4 regions of the Ligilactobacillus saerimneri genome follow, and region 1 is predicted to be linked to each of the others. Evidence: predicted binding sites of a transcription regulator. Region 1 holds the regulator's gene; each other region holds the start of a gene.

Region 1 (3,582 bases):
GAAATTACGTGATCATTATAACCAATAGCAGCATCAGCAACTGTTAAAACGACATTTCCACTTGTTTTAGCAGCTGTAAATGCAAAACGAGGACCTTCCAAATCGTTAGTAGGACGTTCTAGGCGGTCCATCTTTTCTAACTGTTTTCGTCGGCTTTGAGCTCGCTTGGTAGTGGAAGCCCGAACAATGTTTTTTTGCACAAAGTCTTCCATTTTTTTGATTTCCACTTGTTGCTTTTCGTATTCCTTCCAAGCTTTAAGTTGTCGTTGTTCGCGTTCAGTCACATAGTGACTATAATTTCCTTTATAATAAGCGGAATGGTGGTGACTAATTTCATATACTTCGTTGACGACTTTATCCAGGAAATATTGGTCGTGAGAAACTATCAGTAGCGCACCGTGGTATGCTTGAAGATAATTTTCTAACCATGTCAAAGTATCAATGTCTAAGTGGTTGGTTGGTTCGTCAAGAATCAATAAATCGCGTTTTTCCAAAAGGAGTTTGGCTAAAGCTAAGCGGGTTTTTTGCCCACCGGATAATGAAGAAACAGGACGGTCGAAATCGGCTGGCTCGAATTGAAAGCCATGAAGCACAGCCTTGATTTCATTCTCATACCCGTAGCCGTTTTGTTCCTTGAAATCATGCTGGAGTTGGTCATATCGCCGCAGGATTTGCTCATATTCGGGGCTACCAGCCAACTGAGGATCAGCCATTTTTTCTTCTAATGAATGGATTTGTTGTTCCATTTCTTTGAGATAAGTGAAGACACTTTCCATCTCAGCTAGCATTGTTCGTGAAGACTCCAGACCTGAATTTTGAGCTAGGTAGCCGATTGTAATACCGTGCTTTTTAACAATCTCGCCGGCATCAGGCTCGGTTTCATCAACGATCATTTTTAGCAAAGTGGTTTTACCCACTCCGTTACGCCCGACTAGGGCAATCCGCGAATTGTCTTGAATATCAAGATTGATATTTTCAAACAAAACGTCAGCGCCGAAATAACGAGCTACATTTTGAGCTTGTAATAAAATCATTTTTTCACCTACTTTATTTTGAGTGGCATTGTCCAGTGAGGGTTATATCTATTATGGTAAAATTAAATAGAAATAATAGCAAAAAAGGAGCTAGGACAATGGCTGATATGAAGATACCGCGGGCAACAGCAAAACGGTTACCCATCTATTATCAATACCTTAACATTTTAGCAGATGCAGGCCAAAAAAGAATCTCCTCGAGTGAATTTGCCGCTGGAGTTAAGGTTGATCCGCGGACTATTCGCCGCGATTTTTCTCATTTTGGAACATTGGGGAAAAGAGGTTATGGGTATGATGTAGCTGACTTATTAGCTTTTTTCAAAAAAATATTAAAGCAAGACCAAGTAACCAAAGTTGCCTTAGTCGGGGTCGGAAACTTAGGCCACGCGTTATTGAACTTTAATTTTCACCGCGACAATAATATTGCAATTCGAGCGGCATTTGATATTGATCCAGCTGTGGTGGGAACTACGATTGATGACATTCGGGTTTATCCATTAACAGAGTTGCAAAACCAATTACAAGAGCAAGCGATCAAGGTGGTAATTTTGACAGTTCCAGAAGCAGCAGCACAGACGGTCACAGATCAGCTGATCGCAGCTGGAGTAGAAGGAATCATGAATTTTACCCCAACTAGAATCAATGTGCCAGCAACGGTTATTGTCCAAAATGTAAATTTGACGAGTGAATTACAAACTTTGATTTACTTTTTGAATCATCGCTCGTTAGATCAGCAAGGAACAAATAAAGAATAATTGTCTTTTGTGACTGAGCAGAGTGTATGGCGGGACGTTCAAACTACTCTGCTTTTTGTATGACAACTTTTTAGCACTCGGAGGTTAAAAGTGCTAAAAAATGCTTGCAATTAAAAATGAAAATGGTTATAGTAATAACTGTAATCAGTTAGCACTCAAAGTGCTAGACTGCTAATCACAAATTTTGGAGGGATAACAAGTGCTTAAACCATTAGGAGATCGTGTGATCTTAGAAGTTCAAAAGGAAGAAGAAATGAAAGTTGGAAGCTTGGTTCTGGCAAGTAACGCTAAGGACAAGCCAACTCAAGGCACAGTAGTGGCTGTTGGTGAAGGACGGACCCTCGATAACGGCGCAAAGGTTGCTCCAAGTGTAAAGAAGGGCGACAAGGTTATTTTTGATAAGTACGCCGGGACTAACGTTAAGTATGAAGACCAAGAATACTTGGTAGTACGGGCCAATGACATCATGGCAATTATTGAGTAATTAAACGAAAAATTGTTTTAACGAGGTGTAATTAAGAATGGCAAAAGAAATTAAGTTTGGTGAAGATGCACGGGCAAAAATGCTTGCTGGTGTAGATAAGTTAGCTAATACTGTAAAGACAACTATCGGTCCTAAGGGACGGAACGTTGTCGTTGAACAATCTTACGGTGCCCCAACAAGTACAAATGACGGGGTTACTATTGCTAAGGCAATTGAATTAGAAGATCACTTTGAAAACATGGGGGCAAAGTTAGTTTCTGAAGTTGCCCAAAAGACCAATGATATTGCTGGGGACGGGACAACAACTGCTACCGTATTGACCCAAGCAATTGTAAATGAAGGAATGAAGAATGTTACTGCAGGGGCAAACCCTGTTGGCATTCGGCGGGGGATTGAAAAGGCAACTAAGGTTGCTGTTGATGCCCTCCACAAGATGGCTCACAAGGTAGAATCCAAGTCTGACATTGCTCAAGTTGCAGCTATTTCTTCAGCTAGTGAAGAAGTTGGTAATTTAATTGCTGACGCAATGGAAAAGGTTGGCAATGATGGTGTCATCTCTATTGAAGAATCTAAAGGGATTGATACATCCCTTGATGTCGTTGAAGGGATGCAATTTGATCGCGGTTACTTATCCCAATATATGGTAACTGATGATGACAAGATGGAAGCTAACTTGGACAAGCCTTACATCTTGTTGACTGACAAGAAGATTTCTAACATCCAAGAAATGATGCCACTATTGAACCAAATTGTTCAACAAGGTCGGGCATTGTTGATCATTGCTGATGATGTTGATGGTGAAGCTTTACCTACATTAGTTCTGAACAAGATGCGGGGAACATTTAATGTAGTCGCCGTAAAGGCTCCTGGTTTTGGTGATCGGCGGAAGGCAATGTTACAAGATATTGCTATCTTAACTGGTGCAACAGTGATTACTGATGACCTTGGTTTGCAATTGAAAGACACGACTCTCGATCAATTAGGGACAGCAGGCAAAGTTACTGTTACAAAGGACAGCACAACGGTGGTTGAAGGTGCAGGCGATAAGGCTGCTATTGCTGAACGGATTGACCAATTGAAGAAGCAAATCGGTGAAACTACTTCTGAATTTGACAGAGAAAAGCTCCAAGAACGGTTAGCTAAGCTCTCTGGTGGGGTAGCTGTTATCAAGGTTGGTGCTGCTACTGATACAGAATTGAAGGAACGTAAGTACAGAATTGAAGATGCTTTGAACGCTACACGGGCAGCGGTTGAAGAAGGCTTTGTTCCTGGTGGTGGTACTGCTTTAGTTAATGTAATTTCTGCCGTG
Region 2 (3,582 bases), 410 kb from region 1:
TACGTTACTACGTTGAATCACCTCATTTTGCAACTTTGTTGACCTTCCTAACCGGCGGGATATTCCTTATTTTGACGATGTTAGTAACTCACGATTCTTTTGTCATTCCTAGCCAGGTGGTTAGCGGTGAACCATGGTGGGCTTGGTCTGGTGGGATCTTGGGGCTCATCGGCGTAACAATGCTAATCTTGTTATTCCCGATTCTGGGAAGTGTACAAACCACTATTTTAACGATCGGTGGTCAAATTCTGATGGGAGTTTTAGTTGACCAACTGGGCTGGTTTAATGCAGCTATTAAGCCCCTTAATACCTGGAAAATTGTGGGGATAGCACTTTTGATAGCAGGGGTAGTGTGGTCCAACTTGGCGCAAGGGCAAAACATGCGGACACAGGTAGCTAGTAAGCATCGCTTTTTATGGCAGGTAGCGGCTGTTTTAACGGGAATGGTGATTGCTACGCAAGCAACGGTCAACGGTTATTTGGGCTCAGTCTTGGGCTCATCATTGTATGCAGTGGTGATTTCATTTATGCTTAGCTTGGTTATCTTAACCTTGATTCTGTTGGTAGTGCGCGCCCCATGGCACAACCTGCGGACGTTACCCCAAGGAGTAAAGGAACAGCCGTGGATCATTGCTGGTGGACTATTGGGGGCGATTTATACTTTTAGTGTCGCTTGGTTAATTCCATTGTTGGGAACGGCAAAAGTGGTAATCTTTGGTCTGTTTGGCCAAGTCGCTTTTAGTATTGTGATTGATCATTTTGGTTTATTTGAAGCTGAAAAACAGCCAGTAACTACCGGCAAGCTATGCGGTCTGGCTGTGGCGTTTGTTGGGGTTTTACTTGTTAGTCTCCATTAAAATAAATGGTCGGCAGTAAATATTATTAATTAGTCGTGGTCCTAAAGCATTGGAGCGGCTGAGAAAAAGGGCTATAAATTTAAAAGGCACTAGAAACTACGTTACTGAAAACGTTGATTTCTAGTGCTTTTTGTTGTCATTGCTATAATTTCATCTAAAAAGTTGTTTCTTCAGCCTCTTTTTATGCGTCATGTCACATAAATAATGTGGGAAATTAGGGGGGCCAGTATATACGTAGGTCACCGCAATTTGTGTCAAACTATTATCTTAGCTTGGACAAGCGCTGTGCCACAAAGGTGATTTCCCACTCCGCATTTTTAGCGAATAACCACTTTAGTGTTATAAGGGATGTTTTGGAAGAACCACTGTGCATCAGGAATCGAAAGTCGCACGCACCCGTGTGAACGGGCAACCTTGCCTAAGTCTTGGGCTTCAGCGACAATGTATTGTCCCTGGTCATTAATGGGGACAGAATGGAAAAGATATTCGCCGTGATTTTTGAATGATACCCAAAAGTTGGCACCTTCGCCAGACGAAGGGTTGAAGAAAGATTGGCCCCGTTCTCCTTGAATGTGAAAGGTCCCGGTTGGAGTTGCTTGGTTTTTAGCACCAGTGGAACAATACATCTCATAGATTGTTTTATGACCGTCAATAAGATATACGCGTTGCCGCTTAGTCGAAACTAAAATCCACATATTAGGATGTTGACTGAGGTTGGGGTAATCTTTGGTCATAGATGATTGTTGCCAACTCTTAGTTGTTAAGGGGCGCATTCTGCGTGCTTCGTAAGGTAAAGCAAGTGGGTCACGCTGGTAAAGCCAAACTCCGCCCAGGATAACAATGACTAACAGAAAGAGTCCAATTAATCCGCGTCGCCGAGGACGATTATGTTTGCGCATGCTACTTCACTCCGAATCATATAATTTACTTTAATTATAGCTTAAACTTACTGGTTGTGGTGGAATAGGAAATTCGCTAAATTTCACAAATCATTTAAAGAAATCGTTTTCTTCCGCGTGGAAATAAGGGTTGCACCTTCCACAAAGTTTGTGAAAATTAAAAATGCGCTTTCATTTTTGCGATAATCAGGTATACTTAATTTGTTAAATAATTCACAAACGAATGACCAGGGGGGTTATACCGATGACAGCAGGAAATGAACAACCACAGATGGATGTCACAACTATGATTGATCACTTAGTAGAACAAGCGCACGAAGCACTAGCCCAGATGGCAGATTTTAGTCAGGATAAGGTCGACCAAATTTGCCAAGCTTTAGCGACAGCAGGTGAACAAAACGCCTATGAACTAGCTCAGATGGCAGTAACAGAAACGGGGCGCGGTATCGTTGAAGATAAAACAACTAAAAACATGTTTGCCAGTGAGAATATCTGGAATAGTTTGCGCCACGAAAAGACGGTCGGAATCATTGCTGAAGATAAAGAAAAAGAATTACTCAAAATTGCTGAACCAGTGGGTGTCATTGCTGGTGTTACTCCGGTGACCAACCCGACATCAACTGTGATTTTTAAGGCCATGATCGCCCTCAAAACACGGAATGCGATTATTTTTGGATTCCACCCCCAAGCACAAAAGGCGTGTGTTAAAACAGCCGAGCTTTTAGCGGCGGCAGCCGAAAAAGCTGGGGCCCCGCGGAATGCTATTCAGTGGATTAGTCAACCTAGTTTAGCTGCAACTTCAACCCTGATGAATCATCCTGATGTGCAACTTGTTTTAGCCACAGGGGGTCCTGGGATGGTCAAGGCAGCTTATTCAACCGGTAAGCCGGCCCTGGGAGTGGGACCAGGAAATGGTCCTGCCTATATTGAACAGACGGCAGATCTCAAGCGGGCAGTCTATGACATTATGCTATCTAAGACCTTTGATAACGGAATGGTCTGTGCTTCAGAAAATTCTGTTGTGGTTGACGATAGCGTTTATGCACAGGTTAAAGCCTTGTTCAAAGATTGGGGATGCTACTTTATTCCTGCCGATAAAGTAGCTACGTTTACCGAACATTTTATTGACCCAAAGCGGGGGACCGTGCAAGGACCAATTGCTGGGCGGTCAGCAGTGCAAATTGCAGAAATGTGCGGCCTCAAGGTTCCAGCTACGACTAAGGTTTTGGTGGCAGAACTCACTGGGGTGGGGCGTGATTATCCCCTATCAGCCGAAAAACTATCACCAGTCTTTACGATGTATCGTGCTAAGACCCAAGCCCATGCCTTTGAACTGTGTACTGAGCTCTTAAATTACGGGGGGCGGGGACATACTGCTGCTATCCATACAGAAGATCAAGAATTGATTAGACGGTTTGCTTTAGCGATGTCGGCTTGTCGGATTATTGTTAACCATCCGTCCGCACTGGGAGGCATTGGCGACCTTTACAATAACATGACACCATCCTTAACCTTGGGGACTGGGTCTTACGGGGCAAACTCTATCTCACATAATATTTCGGCACGGGATCTTTTGAACATCAAGACTGTTGCGATGCGACGGGATAATATGCAATGGGTAAAGGTTCCCTCTAAAACATATTTTGAACATGACGCTGCCAACTATTTAGGCCATATGCCGGATGTTGAACGTTTTTTTGTGGTAACAGACCAGGGAATTGTTGACCAAGGCTTTGCAACTGAGATCACAGATATTATCAGTAACCGGCGTGGAGCTAAAGCTTATGAAGTGTTCGAAGCAGTTACTAGCAACCCAACAACAGAGG
Region 3 (3,582 bases), 710 kb from region 1:
GGTGGTAGTCAATACACCTTTACCAAGCGAACTAGCACAATTACTGAAATTAAAATAGAAGAGGTGACTATTCATGGTTGAAAAACAACTGAATAATCATGAGCAGATCACAACCATAAAAACGTTATTAGATGCTCAAAAAGCCCGTAAGTTTCGGGAAACTTATTTGGCTTATCACGTTTATGAACAAGCACAGGTATTTATTGAATTAGACCGGGATGAACGAACACGGTTATACCGGTACTTGACCCCCGAAGAAGTTGGGGATATGTTCAACGCGATTGAAGAAGAACCTGAAAAAGTGGTGGCATTTTTTGATGAAATGACTCCTACATATGCGGCCGGGGTAATTAATGAAATGTATTCAGATAATGTCGTTGATATCTTGGCTTATGCCAATAAAGAACATCTGAATAATTACTTACGGTTATTACCGGCTAAAACAGCAGCTGAGATTCGTAAATTACTCCATTATGAGGATAAGACAGCTGGTTCGATCATGTCGACAGAATTTGTCGCTATTTCGCAGGAGCTTAATGTTGAGCAGGCAATGCAAGAAATTAAAGTAGCGGCTAAAGATGCCGAAACTATTTATTATGTATATGTTATCAACGATGAGCAACGTTTAGTGGGGATTTTGACCTTGCGGGATATGCTCCGCAATGAAAACCACATTATGGTTAAAGATATTATGAACCGGCAAGTAATGTCGGTAAAGGTTGAAGACGATCAGGAAGATGTTGCTCGGACAATTCGGGACTATAACTTCTTGGCTATCCCGGTAACTGATTTTGCCAACCATATGATCGGTATTATCAACGTCGATGATATCATTGACGTTATTGATGAAGAGTCGGCGGAAGATTACTCTGGGTTGGCTGCGGTTGACGTTGAGCAACCAGATGAAAGTCCGTGGCGGGCTGCCTTTAAGCGGATGCCATGGCTGATTACGTTGTTACTCTTAGGGATGTCGACTACTAGTCTGATTTCACATTATGAAAGCTTAGTTAGTCAAGCTAGTATTTTGGCGGTTTTCATGTCATCAATTACGGGGACGGCTGGGAATGCTGGAACCCAAAGTTTGGCGACGGCAGTGCGCCGCTTAGCATTTGATGATGACGAAAAGTCGTTGCTTCGCCAATTGTTTGGTGAATTGATCACAGGCGTGATTTTGGGTTTGGTTACAGGCACAGTGATCATGATAATCGTCGGTATCTGGAAGCATAATTTTGTGCTGGGATTTGTGATCGGTTTTGCCATGATGTGTGCAATTATCGTCGCTAACTTAGCGGGGAGTTTTATTCCAATGTTTATGGACAAGATAGGGGTTGACCCAGCGGTGGCTTCTGGTCCCTTTATCTCAACTCTTAGTGACTTAACATCAGTGTTGATCTACTTTAATATTGCGCGCTTATTCTTGAATTTTTTTGTTGGACAATGAATAAGCTTAAGCCAGCCTTGTCCAGCCGGATGTTCCACCTGGCTGGACAAGGTTTTTTTATTATTCAAAGCATGAATAAAGTTTGTTATTGATTTCACAAAGTTAGACTACTATACTAAAAACTGATTTATCATTACTAGGGAGATGTAATACGTGATTATTTCGTGGTGGGGGGCCTTGATCGGTCTTGCGAGCGCAATTATCTTGATTTTGCGTAAACTAAATGCAGTATATGCTCTTTTTTTGGGTGCGATCATTGGCTGCTTGTTAGGTGGCGCTAATTTAGCGCAAACAGTAGATGTATTAGTGAAAGGTTCACAAAGTGTCATGGGAACCGTTGTCCGGGTCCTGGCAGCGGGGATGTTGGCCGGCGTTATGATGGAGTCGGGAGCTGCCAATACATTAGCGCGGACAATTGTAAAAAAGTTAGGGGACAAAATGGCACTATTTGCCCTTGCATTGGCCACAATGGTGATTACTGCTGTGGGGGTATTTATTCCGGTAGCAGTTTTGATCGTTGCGCCAATTGCACTTGAAGTCGGACACCGGAGTCATATTTCTAAGTTGGCTTTGTTGGTTGCCCTTTCAGGTGGTGGCAAAGCGGGAAATATCATATCACCGAATGCCAATACAATTGCTGCTGCTAAGGGTTTTGGATTAAATCTTAGTCAAGTAATGATCGCAGATTTTATTCCCGCTTTAGTAGCACTTATTGTTACTGTAATTGTCGCTTCTTTCCTTAAAGGTAGAGGTCCAGCAGTAAAGGATACTGATCTGGATGAAAGTGATCAGGAGGCCTTAGAGAGTCTACCGCCTTTATGGGCTTCCTTGGTAACACCAATCATTGCCATTATTTTGTTGCTGATTAATCCACTAGGGCAGATTTTTCACATTGGGTGGATGAGTACAATTGATCTGGATGCCACCTATGTCTTGCCGTTTGCTGCCGTTATTGGCGCCTTGGCAATGAAAAAGGGAGCTTATTTATCGCATTATGCTGCTACTGGTGTGGCTAAGATGACAACGGTTGTTATGATTTTGATCGGGGCTGGAGCTATTGGAGCCACGATTACCCAATCTACTTTGCCTGAATTACTGATAACCGCAATTAAAGTCAGCCATATTCCAGGAACTTTATTAGCCCCGTTGTCTGGGATCTTGATGGCTGGGGCAGCTGCTTCCACTTCTACTGGGGTTATTTTGGCCACCGGTTCATTTTCAAAGGCAATTTTGGGCTTTGGTGTCAGTCCTTTGGCCGGCGCTGCAATGGTTCATACTGGGGCGATTGTTATCGACCAGTTACCACAGGGGAATTACTTCCACGTTACCGGATCTGCAATGCATATGAACATCAAAGAACGGTCAGAAGGTATTCTTTTTGAAATGTTATGTGGTGGAGCAGCTTGTTTGACTGCAACGCTTTTATATGGCTTTTTGCACTTAGTTTAGGAGGTTAACATGAAATTTCTTATTGCACCTGATTCTTTTAAGGGTTCGTTGACTGCTAAGGAAGTTGCACAGGCAATCAAGGCAGGTATCGAGCGGGTTTATCCCCAAGCAGAATACCGGTTGGTTCCGATGGCTGATGGTGGTGAAGGAACAGTTCAGTCACTGGTTGATGCGACAGCAGGACGCTTGCTCACTAAGCATGTTACAGGACCCTTGGGCACAACAGTTGCTGCTCAGTATGGGATCTTAGGTGACGGACAGACGGCTGTGATTGAGATGGCCCAGGCCAGTGGCATTCAATATGTGAACGAACAGACGAAAAATCCTTTAGTAACAACGACCTATGGGACCGGAGAATTAATCTTAGACGCACTAGACCAAGGGATAAAAAAGATCATCTTGGGAATTGGTGGTTCGGCCACTAATGATGGTGGTGCAGGCATGGCACAAGCATTAGGCTTTCGTTTGCAAGATAAAAATAATCAAGAACTAACCTTTGGTGGTGGGGCTTTGAACCGTCTTGATCACATTGAAAGCCAAGAAGCTGATCCCCGCCTGCAAGAAACAACTATTCTAATTGCTTCGGATGTAACCAATCCCTTAACAGGAGAAAACGGAGCAGCGGCAGTATTTGGTCCCCAAAAAGGTGCCAGTGCAGCTGATGTGGCTGTTTTAGACCATAACCTGCACCA
Region 4 (3,582 bases), 470 kb from region 1:
TTGGTTATGGTTGTCATGTATGGAGAATAGATTATAGGTATGGAAGAGTGATTAAGACCACCCACTAATGTTTCCGTATCCCAGTAACATGCTTCATGTTAGCCCACAAACTGGGACATCCAGTTTTTAGCCTGGATAAGGAGTATAAGTAATATCTAAACTATCAGCAACTGCCTTGGAAGTTAAGCCCCCCTGATAAGTATTAATCCCTGTCAGGACAGTATTATCTTCTGCAGCGGCCTTTTCGATGCCCTTATTGGCAATCTCAAGTGCATAACGTACAGTTGCACTAGATAACGCTTCTGTGGCTGTCTTTGGTACCGCCCCTGGCATATTAGCCACTGTATAGTGGACTACTCCGTGGGAGACATATGTTGGGTCTTCGTGGGTTGTTGCCCGAGTGGTAGTCTCAAAGATCCCCCCTTGGTCAATCGGAATATCCACGATCACAGACCCGGGTTCCATGCTGGCCACCATTTCTTCAGTGACCAACTTTGGTGCTGCTGCCCCAGGAATCAGCACTGCCCCGATTACTAAATCGGACTGCTTAACTGCTGCTGCAATATTAGCACTATTGGACATCAATGTTTGTACCCGCCCGCCGAAGATATTATCGACTTCAGCTAAACGTTGCGCATTGATATCTAAAATAGTTACCTGTGCCCCCATTCCAACAGCGATCTTAGCGGCATTGAAACCAACAGTTCCAGCACCAATAACAGTTACCTTGGCCCGGTTAACTCCGGTCACACCATTGAGCAACACGCCTTTGCCACCATGGGGTTGTTCTAGGAAGTGAGCCCCCACTTGGGCAGCCATCCGTCCCGCAATTTCACTCATTGGGAAGAGCAGAGGTAAGTCGCCATGACGCCCCACCATTGTTTCATAAGCAACCCCGGTTACTTGCTTAGCCAACATCGCTTCAGTCAATGCCCGGTCAGCAGCCAAGTGGAGGTATGTATAGATAATCTGGTTCGGCTTGAAATAATCATATTCACTAGCTAAAGGTTCTTTGACCTTGATGATCATTTCAGCATCCCAAGCTTCGGCAGTCGACCCAATCTTTGCGCCGGCAGCAATATAGTCTTGGTCAGTAAAGCCTGATCCAAGCCCTGCGCCCTTTTCAACTACTACTTGGTGTCCTGCCTGAACGAGGGTTGCAACTGCACTTGGCATTGCGCCAACCCGTTCCTCTTGCTTTTTAATTTCCTTTGGTACCCCAATTAACATCAATTAATGACTCCTTTCGGAAGTATAGTAACATCATCACTGTTGATAGCGCTTTCAACTGTGAACAAAATATAGCATGTCTTTTCCCTCTTTAACAACCATCATTAAAAATTATTAATTTATAATATATTGCTAAATACTTCACAAGCTTACATTGTCAGGCTCGTGTTTACATTTATCATCATCTCTGAGCGACAATCTTTGTAGCTCTTTTAGCATTTTTGCTTACTCTAAATACTTTTATATAAATTCATGAGTAAAGAGCATGAAAGCGTGCTTCTTCTTGCCCATTCTCCCCATTAACAACTTGTAAATAAGCATTGCTCAGTATTTGCCTTAAATCTTTTGTTTGAAAAAAGGCACCATGCATTCCAAAATAAGTGATTTTTTCTTTGCCAATATCTACCCTACCAATTTTATGGGAATTCTTACCAACTTCTCATCTCTAGAAAAAAAAAGACCGCTGTGGTGAGACAGCGGCATCTATAAGGAAAATACAGAATGAAAATTGGCCGTGAGACCGCTTTTATTCTGCACCTTGATTATAATCAATGGTTACCTAATAAGCAATCTTTATTGATATTTTCAGATCAATTATTTGCCTTTTTCATAGTTTTCATGTATAGTCTGTTTTATTGGTTCGACAAGTACATTAATTGTGGTTGTCATGAGAGAGAATAGAGGAACTTATAATCCTTCAACCAATCAACTTGAATACACAAAAAAGAGGCTGTTTTTTCAGCCTCTTTTTTGTTTAGTCCATTGCCCAGTTATAAATCGCGTTAGCTACACCATCATGGTCACAGTCAGTGGTAATTTGTTGCGCAACGGCTTTTACTTCTGGAATGGCATTACCCATTGCAACGCCAGTTCCTGCATATTCGATCATTGCCAAGTCATTACCTTGGTCCCCAATCGCCATAATTTCTGCTGGCGTTAAATCCAGCACCTTAGCTAATTGTTGCAAGGCACTGGCCTTGTTGATCCCCTTAGCATTTGCTTCAAAATAGTAAGGTGTTGACCGTGTATAAGTTACCCGGTCTGCCAATTGATTGAAGAGTGACATGTCCTTGATCGCTTCATCAATAACTTCTGGTTCATCCACAAACATTGCCTTCACAACTGGGATATCGTGCATTTCTTCTGGTGTTCTAAAGGAAATGGCTTGTGAAACCAACCGCGCTTCCCGCATCGTGTAGTCACCCACATCTCGGTTAGCAGTATAGAGGCGGTCTAAGCCATTGGCGTGGAAATGTAATCCTTTCTTCCGTGCAATATATTCTAAGTCAACATAGTCTGCATAAGTCAAAGTTGCCTTAAAGATCGAATCCCCAGCTGTTGTTTGGACCAGTGAGCCTCCAAATGTTACTACATATTGGTCATCCTGATCAGCCAGACCCAAGTCTTTTAGGATCTGCTTAGCCCCAGAAAGTGGCCGTCCTGTACAAATAACGACTTTTTTACCCGCTTCTTTAGCCTTTTGAATGGCCTCCCGCACTGCTGGAGTAATTTCATGTTTACTATTTAATAATGTTGCGTCGATATCAATCGCAATTAACTTGATGGAAATCGTAATCCCCTCCCTTATAAATATTTATAGTATACCGTGCTTGAAGTTTTCTTTACAAGCTCAGAGGTACTTACTTGCCTCCCGCACACTCAGGGGAGCTAGTTGACCTTGATATTCAGCGAGGTAATTGCGGACCCAGTCCGAATCGGTCTTTGAATATTCCCGTAACGCCCAACCAATAGCTTTGTTGATAAAAAACTCATCCTGCCCCAAGTTGGCCGTAATGATGGTTGCTAAGCGGGCTTGATCAGTTCGGTCTTTCAGTCCCAACTGGTGCTCAATAGCGGCCCGCCGGACCCACAAATTAGGGTCGGTCCCCCAGGTTACCATCATTGTCGCCACACGCGGATCAGCTAAGGCCATTTGCCCTAAAACTTTAACTAAGGAATCAACCGTATCCCACCATGACTTGGTCATCAATAACGTCTTGATATGGGGGAGATCTTCATATGTTAAATAATGGGTCCGCCACCGGAGATAATCACATGCAAAATACTGTAGTTCGCGCTCCGCAGCAGCAAAACACTGGTCAATCAAGCGCCAATCAATTGGTTGCTTGCGCTCGATCTTCAGCCATGGGCGACTTAGCTGGCGTCTTTGCGTGGCCTGAATCCCGTAAAATGAGAATTGGTCCCGCATATAATGGGCCATTCCCTGCGCTCTTTCTGGATCGCGGTGCTCTGCAAAGGTGGCCGTTATTGCCATAAAATGATCCATAATGTCTTCTCCCCATCCTAAATGGTTAAAATAGACCAGTTATCTTCTCATCAGCATCAATTGTC

What was found. Region 1 encodes Rex, which represses fermentation and respiration genes when NADH is low (regulators of the CRP and FNR family bind a similar motif). Its sites were predicted from a motif close to TTGTGAANTANTTCACAA; they were not measured.
Region 2: a site for Rex is predicted at 1,958-1,975, ahead of adhE (bifunctional acetaldehyde-CoA/alcohol dehydrogenase). Genes of this name have one in related genera too.
Region 3: a site for Rex is predicted at 1,524-1,541, ahead of V3C97_RS05220 (GntP family permease). Genes of this name have one in related genera too.
Region 4: a site for Rex is predicted at 1,360-1,377, ahead of ald (alanine dehydrogenase). Genes of this name have one in related genera too.

The regions. Positions count from the first base shown of each region.
Region 1 is NZ_CP144759.1:362,224-365,805, forward strand. Features, by position in the region: gene V3C97_RS01710 (ABC-F family ATP-binding cassette domain-containing protein) at 1-1,034, opposite strand, end outside; gene V3C97_RS01715 (redox-sensing transcriptional repressor Rex) at 1,133-1,789, shown strand; gene groES (co-chaperone GroES) at 1,989-2,273, shown strand; gene groL (chaperonin GroEL) at 2,311-3,582, shown strand, end outside.
Region 2 is NZ_CP144759.1:1,568,400-1,571,981, reverse strand. Features, by position in the region: gene V3C97_RS07565 (DMT family transporter) at 1-857, shown strand, start outside; gene V3C97_RS07560 (L,D-transpeptidase family protein) at 1,175-1,756, opposite strand; gene adhE (bifunctional acetaldehyde-CoA/alcohol dehydrogenase) at 2,001-3,582, shown strand, end outside.
Region 3 is NZ_CP144759.1:1,074,680-1,078,261, reverse strand. Features, by position in the region: gene V3C97_RS05230 (RluA family pseudouridine synthase) at 1-58, shown strand, start outside; gene mgtE (magnesium transporter) at 74-1,441, shown strand; gene V3C97_RS05220 (GntP family permease) at 1,595-2,890, shown strand; gene V3C97_RS05215 (glycerate kinase) at 2,900-3,582, shown strand, end outside.
Region 4 is NZ_CP144759.1:1,502,442-1,506,023, forward strand. Features, by position in the region: gene ald (alanine dehydrogenase) at 127-1,230, opposite strand; gene yidA (sugar-phosphatase) at 1,985-2,800, opposite strand; gene V3C97_RS07295 (DNA alkylation repair protein) at 2,861-3,517, opposite strand; gene V3C97_RS07300 (formate--tetrahydrofolate ligase) at 3,543-3,582, opposite strand, start outside.